2 regions of the Flavobacterium notoginsengisoli genome follow, and region 2 is predicted to be linked to the other one. Evidence: riboswitches for the same ligand, from Rfam matches in the RefSeq annotation. Region 2 holds a riboswitch; the other holds the start of a gene.
The links. A riboswitch is a leader RNA that binds a small molecule or an ion and turns the genes downstream of it on or off. The one in region 2 is predicted to bind thiamine pyrophosphate.

Region 1 (3,704 bases), on a different contig from region 2:
CAAAGCATTGTCACGATATTGTGCTCCCGGATGACCTTTTGCCAAGTCTGCGGCATGAGCTGAAATTTTATAAGTGATCACGCCGTCTTTTACGTCTTTTTTATTTGGTAAACCTAAATGCTCTTTTGGCGTTACATAACACAACATCGCACAGCCGTACCAGCCAATCATAGCGGCGCCAATTGCAGAAGTAATATGATCGTAACCCGGTGCAATATCAGTTGTTAAAGGCCCTAAAGTGTAAAATGGTGCTTCATGACAATGTTCCAGTTGTTTATCCATGTTTTCTTTAATCATGTGCATCGGAACGTGTCCCGGACCTTCAATAAAAACCTGAACGTCATGTTTCCAGGCAATTTTAGTTAGTTCGCCTAAAGTTTCTAATTCAGCAAATTGAGCAGCGTCATTCGCATCGGCAATCGAACCTGGACGTAAGCCGTCTCCCAAAGAAAAAGCAACATCATATTGTTTCATGATTTCACAGATTTCCTCAAAATGCGTGTATAAGAAGTTTTCTTTGTGATGAAATAGACACCATTTTGCCATAATAGATCCGCCACGCGAAACAATTCCGGTAACGCGATTTGCAGTTAAATGAATGTAGCGAAGTAAAACCCCAGCGTGAATCGTAAAATACGAAACACCTTGTTCTGCTTGTTCAATCAAAGTATCACGGAAAATTTCCCAGGTTAAATCTTCGGCAATTCCTTTTACTTTTTCTAAAGCCTGATAAATAGGAACGGTACCAATTGGCACTGGTGAATTACGAATAATCCATTCTCTCGTTTCGTGAATGTTTTTTCCAGTAGACAAATCCATAATCGTGTCGGCTCCCCAACGGCAAGCCCAAACGGCTTTTTCAACTTCTTCTTCAATGCTTGAAGTCACAGCGCTGTTTCCGATATTGGCATTAATTTTTACCAGGAAATTGCGGCCTACAATCATAGGTTCACTTTCCGGATGGTTGATATTGTTGGGAATAATTGCTCTTCCGCAGGCTACTTCAGAACGTACAAATTCCGGAGTGATTTTACTTTTAGGAGTATTAGCTCCAAAACTATGGCCATTGTGCTGACATCGCATGGCTTTGGTTTGCTCATTTAAAAGTTCAATACGCTGATTTTCACGAATGGCAATATATTCCATTTCCGGAGTAATAATACCTTGTTTGGCGTAATACAATTGTGTGACATTGGCGCCCTTTTTAGCACGTTTTGGCTGATGTAAATATTCAAATCGCAAATGATTTAGTGTTTTATCTTTCAATCGGCTTTGACCGTAATCAGAAGTTATTTCGCTTAAAATTTCAACATCATTTCGATCAAGAATCCAGCTTTCGCGTAAGCGTGGTAATCCTTTTCGAATATCAATCTCAACATTTGGATCAGTGTAAGGTCCGGAAGTATCGTAAACGGTTACGGGAGGATTTTTCTCAACACCTCCGTTTGAAAGTTTGGTATCGCTTAAGGCGATTTCTCGCATAGCGACTTTTATTGGATGAATTTCTCCATCGATATAAACTTTTTTAGAATTTGGAAATGGGGTTCTGGATATTTGTTCTTCTGTAGTCATAGGAAAAGAAGTTATGAGTTATAAGTTATGAGTTGTAGAGGCGCACAGCAATGCGTCTACGTCCGATATGAAATTGGAATTTGGACCCGAGCGATAGCGAACAGGCGAAGCAATTTTTATATTGGAATTTTACCCGCCTTGGGTAGCAGAAATAATTAGGATTTCGTCAGTTTCTTGTACGAGAAATTCGTTCCAATTGGTTTTTGGAACAACAGTATTGTTGACAGCAACGGCGATTCCGTTTTGTTTTTGCGGAATTTCGAGATCGAGCAATGATTGAACGCTTAGCGATTCAGCATTGAAAAATTTAGTTTGTTGATTGATTTTTAGTTCCATTCCTTTTTGTTTAGTGTATAGTTATACACAATAGGAATGGCTGCAATAACGCACAGAAATGCGTTCAAGAAGTCATCTTACTTTTCCCTACGCTAGTATGAACTAGATCAGGTTCAGAGGGTAAAATCTCAGCCTGCGTGATGCAGACACCCCTAAAGTGTGAAGCAAATGTAATGATTTTTTTTAAAGTTTTCAGTCTCAGTTACAGTTTTCAGTTTTCTGAAAACTTAAAATCAAAGATTAAAGACTGAAAACTGTGACTGAGACTGAAAATTATTTAGCCCGAGTAAAGCAATCTTCGGCGTGATCATTGACCATTCCGGTGGCTTGCATGTGTGCGTAAATAACGGTTGAACCAACAAATTTAAATCCTCTTTTTTTTAAATCTTTGCTAATTTCATCTGAAAGAGGTGTAGTAGCAGGAGCTTCTTTTGAAGTTTTTAGATTGTTTATGATAGGTTTTCCGTCGGTGTACTTCCAGATATAATCTGAAAAACTGCCAAATTCTTCCTGAATTTTCATGAAAGCTTGAGCATTGGTAACTGCGGCTTTAATTTTTAATTTGTTTCGAATTATGCCGGTATTCTGCATTAACTCTTCGATTTTGTCTTCAGAATAGTCCGCTACTTTTTGATAATCAAAATAATCAAAAGCGGCTCTGAAGTTCTCTCTTTTATTTAAAATTGTAATCCAGCTTAATCCGGCCTGAAAAGTTTCCAAAATTAAAAACTCAAATAGAGTAGGGTCATCATAAACTGGAACACCCCATTCTTCGTCATGATATTTTTTGTACAAATCACTGGAAGTACACCAGCTGCATCTAATCTTATCTTCCATTATTTCCCAATTTTCCAGTGATAACCTTTTACGCTTGGTATATAAGCTTTTGTTCCTACGATTATTAAATCGGTATAAACTTTCTTTTTGTATTTAATTCCGATTGCTTCTCCGGAAGTATATATTTTATTGGCTTCAAACCTGAACTTAATTTTGGCATCATTAAATTTTGCATCCGAAATCTTTTCGATAAACCAGGTTGATTTCCATTTTACTTCAATTTCATCTTCTGCGGTTTTGGTGATGCTTTTTATTAATTTAATTCCGTCAGCAGGAATATTGTGGCTTTCAATAAGTTCTTTTTGGGTTATGGTTTCTCCTGTTTTACAATCCGATATAAATTTTTTAAAAGCAGTGATTCCTAAGAATTTTTCATTTTCAATTTCTTGAGTGGCTGCAATGCTGTCGTTTACTGTTTTTGCATTTTCTGATGCATTCTCAGTAGTTGTGATTTTGTCTACAATGGATTGTTTGTATTCATTTACAGTTTCGGCAGTACTTTCAGAAATAGTTTCTATTTTATCTGTAATCTTGTCAGTAACTTCTAATAATTGTTTTTTAACGTCTTTAGAACAACTTACAAGGCTTAACAGAATGATTAATAGTAATATTTTATAATGCTTCATTCTTCTAATTGTTCCGGATTTTTATCGTGCTTATCGTTTTCCAAATACTTTTTAATTAAGTGATGTCCTAAATAAATGGCAGGAGTTAACAAAATGGCAATGGCTAATTTGAAAGTATAACCAATTAATCCTGAAGAAATAAAAGTGTCAAAATCAATTTTTCCGGGAAGCCAAAAAGCAATTCCAAGAACAATAAACGAATCGAATAATTGCGAAATTACAGTAGAACCTGTAGCTCTCAGCCATATTTTTTTTTCTCCTGTTCTGTTTTTGAAAAACCAGAAAATCCAGACATAAATAAGCTGTGATGCCATAAAAGCAATTAAACTTCCG
Region 2 (3,704 bases):
GTATTTCGTTAGGAAATTATGCGAGTGAAACTAAAAATGATATAATTCCGGCTTTGACAGCTTCAATGCTTTCAAAAGGAACGACGATTAATGATAAATTCAAATTTTCAGAAAAATTACAGAAATTAGGTGTTTCTTTAAATGTAAATGCTTCCACTTTCAAAATCAACATTGGCTTTAAATGTTTGAAAAAAGATCTGGATCAGGTTGTTGCTTTACTGGCAGAAGAATTAAGAAATCCTTTGTTTGATACTAAAGAATTTGAGAATTTGAAACAGCAGTTTATCGGGAATACAAAGCAGAGTTTAAATGATCCGGGAGAAAGAGGCGATATTGCTTTGTCTCAGGCAATTTATCCAAAAGGAAATCCAAATTACAATTTGAGTGTTGAGGAAAATATCGAAAATATCAAAAAAGTAACTTTAGATGAAGTAAAAGCTTTTCATAAAAAATATTTCGGACCAGCTTCGATGCGATTAGTAATTGTAGGCGATACAGAAGGAGCAAACTTAAATAATTCCTTAAAAAAATCATTCAAAAACTGGAATGGCGGAGTATCAGAAAAATTAAAATTCGAAGAACCTTCAAAATCAAATTCAAAAACTGAAGTAGTGACAATTCCGGAGAAACCAAGTGCAGAATTGTTCATAGGACAATATACAGGTTTAAAAAGAGCCGATGCTGATTATATTCCGTTCTACATTGGAAACTATACATTAGGAGCCGGATTTGCAGGACGTTTAATGCAGACAGTTCGTGACAACGACGGATTGACCTACAACATTTCATCCGGAATTGGCGGAAACATTGAAACAGGCGGTTATTGGTTTGTAAATGCTTCTTTTAATCCAAATTTATTCCAGAAAGGTCTGGACGCCACAATGGTTCAGGTGGACAAATGGGTAAAAGACGGAATTACAGCCGAAGAACTGGAAAACAAGAAAACCAATTTAATTGGAAGTTTTAAGGTGGGAATGTCTACTACAAGCGGAATGGCGAGAACAATTTTAGGTTTTATCGAAAGAGGATTAGAACCAAATTATATTGACCAATATCCAAAAGACATTGAAAAAGCCACTTTGCAACAGGTAAACGATGCGATCAAAAAGTATGTAAAACTGGATAAAATGATTATCATCAAATCGGGTTCTTTAGACAAAGAGGGAAATCCGTTGAAATAAATTTAAAAACTTATGCTTTTATTGTTTTTTTTAGAAGTATAAACTATAAAAAAAGTATAAAAGAGCTGTCTTAGGACAGCTCTTTGTCAATTTAGCTTAAGCTAAAAATGTAAAGTTTTAATGATTTGTTTGGTGTTTTACTGTTGCGGACACGAATTGCAAATCTGCGTTATCGGGGTAGCTGTGAAGTATGTAATCTGCAATATCAAAAGTTAGGCTATCGTCGCCATTTGTAAATGCTATTACAGTCATTCCTGCATCTTTACCAGCTTTCATTCCATTAAAGGAGTCTTCTATAACAATACAATTTTCTGGTAAAACATTTAATTTTTTTGCTGTTGTAAGATACACAGCAGGATCCGGTTTTCCCTTTTTTTCATGTTCAGAAGAAGAAATAGCATCGAACAAATCGTTAATTCCGGCTCTTTCCAGACTTATTGCTATAAAAGATTCGGGTGAATTTGTTGCCAGACCTATTTTGTAGTTAGCTGCTTTTAAATGCTCGATAAAAGGTCTGATATTTTCTATAATACAGTCTTCGGTACGTATTAAATCCATAACTCTTCGAATTACCATTTGTTCGGCTTCTTCTAAAGTTACATTATGCCAGGGATATTTGGCAAACCAAAAGTTTGTTACTTCCCTAGTTGTCATTGTCTGTGTTAGCAACCGATCCGAATGAGAAAGTTGTACTCCTAATGAGCTAAATATTTCGGTTTCTGCCTGCTTCCAAAAATGTTCACTGTTAATTACAACACCGTCCATGTCGAATATTACAGCTTCTTTATTTTTCATTTATTCTATTATTTCTGCATTGTTAAACATCGGAGCCAGAAATGAGAAACGGTTTAAGGTTTCAAAATCTTTCCGAAGCATAAATTAATTTACAAACCTTGATAAAAGTTTAAGGAGGAATAGGCAGAATGTACCTGTACAGGAAGTATCTGCTTTTCCCTACGCCAGTATAAACTGATTCAGGTTCAAAGGGTGTTTCTCAATTCTGCTTCTGCCAGAATACCCCTAAAGCAATGCGAAAGTAGAAAAAAAATATTTTCTATTAAATAATTGTTTGTGATTAATTTTTAAAGCCCTCGCTGTTGCGAGCGTCTCGCTCGTGCACTAAGCCGTTTTACAACGATAGAGCAGATCTGTGCCCACAAAGATTGGTTAGTTCTCTTTGTAAATATAAAAAAGCACATTAGTTTATGTAGCTTTTGTTTTAATGATTTGTTTTGTGTCTTACTGTTGTGGGTACGGATTACAAATCTGCGCTATCGTTTTTTATGCTATAGTTTACTAAAATTGGTTGCAAATTATAATTTGCAACATTATAATAATTTTTTGTATTCGTTGGGTTTGTAATTTAGTGTATATCAAAATTATAGATTATGAGAATAATTAATAAATCAGGATTATTGCTATCTATTTTAACGATTGTTTTTATCAGTTGTAACCAATCAAAACAGAATGATGCTGTTATAGAAAAGAGCAATTCGGGAGAATTAGATCGAACTACATTACCAATTCCAGAACCTCCTTTTGGTGGTAAGATTGGGGAAACGTATAAAGACTCTAAAGAAGAATGGCCTAAATTAGTTACTCCGCCTCAAGGAGCTCCAAATGTTATTATAATTCTTTTAGATGATGTAGGTTTTGGTCAGGTAAGCACTTTTGGAGGTCCTGTTCCTACACCTGCATTAGATCAACTTGCTGCAAATGGTTTAAAATATAACCGATTCCATACTACGGCAATATGTGGACCCTCCAGAGCTGCATTGCTTACAGGACGAAATCATCATAACGCAGGATCAGGATTTTTAGCAGAATGGGCTACAGGTTTTCCAAGTTATGATTGTATGATTCCGAAAACGACTGCTACTTCGGGAAGAATATTAAAAGGTAATGGATACAGCACAAGCTGGTTTGGAAAAAATCATAATACACCAGATTGGGAAACTTCTGTTGTTGGTCCTTTTGATCGTTGGCCTACAGGTTTAGGATTTGATTACTTTTATGGATTTAACGCAGGAGAAACACATCAGTATTATCCAGTTCTTTTTGAAAATACAAAAGCAGTTGAGCCTAATAAAACACCTGAGCAAGGATATCATTTTATGACTGATATGACAGACAGGGCGATTAACTGGCTCGAATACAATAAAGCTCTTGCGCCACAGAAACCAGTCATGATGTATTTTGCTCCTGGAGCAGCACATGCGCCACATCATGCACCAAAGGAATGGCGTGATAAATTTAAAGGTCAATTTGATAAAGGCTGGGATGTAGTAAGACAGGAAACCTACGAGCGTCAGTTAAAAATGGGAATTATTCCAAAAGGAACCAAACTTACTCCAAGACCTGATTGGGTCACTCCTTGGGATAAACTTTCAGCTGATCAGAAAAAACTATTTGCCCGCTTAATGGAAAATTATGCAGGTTATCTTTCTTTTGCGGATCACGAAACAGGACGTCTCTTAGAAGCTATTAGTAAATTACCAGATGCCGATAATACTTTAGTGTTTT

Region 1: another riboswitch for thiamine pyrophosphate. It lies ahead of thiS (sulfur carrier protein ThiS); the one in region 2 lies ahead of ACFS3A_RS09245 (HAD family hydrolase).

The regions. Positions count from the first base shown of each region.
Region 1 covers NZ_JBHUOT010000012.1:51,750-55,453, reverse strand. The annotation lists gene thiC (phosphomethylpyrimidine synthase ThiC) at 1-1,572, opposite strand, end outside; gene thiS (sulfur carrier protein ThiS) at 1,702-1,908, opposite strand; TPP riboswitch at 1,976-2,072, opposite strand; gene ACFS3A_RS22315 (DNA-3-methyladenine glycosylase I) at 2,182-2,745, opposite strand; gene ACFS3A_RS22310 (hypothetical protein) at 2,745-3,371, opposite strand; gene ACFS3A_RS22305 (queuosine precursor transporter) at 3,368-3,704, opposite strand, start outside.
Region 2 covers NZ_JBHUOT010000003.1:321,646-325,349, forward strand. The annotation lists gene ACFS3A_RS09240 (M16 family metallopeptidase) at 1-1,181, shown strand, start outside; gene ACFS3A_RS09245 (HAD family hydrolase) at 1,299-1,976, opposite strand; TPP riboswitch at 2,116-2,213, opposite strand; gene ACFS3A_RS09250 (sulfatase-like hydrolase/transferase) at 2,570-3,704, shown strand, end outside.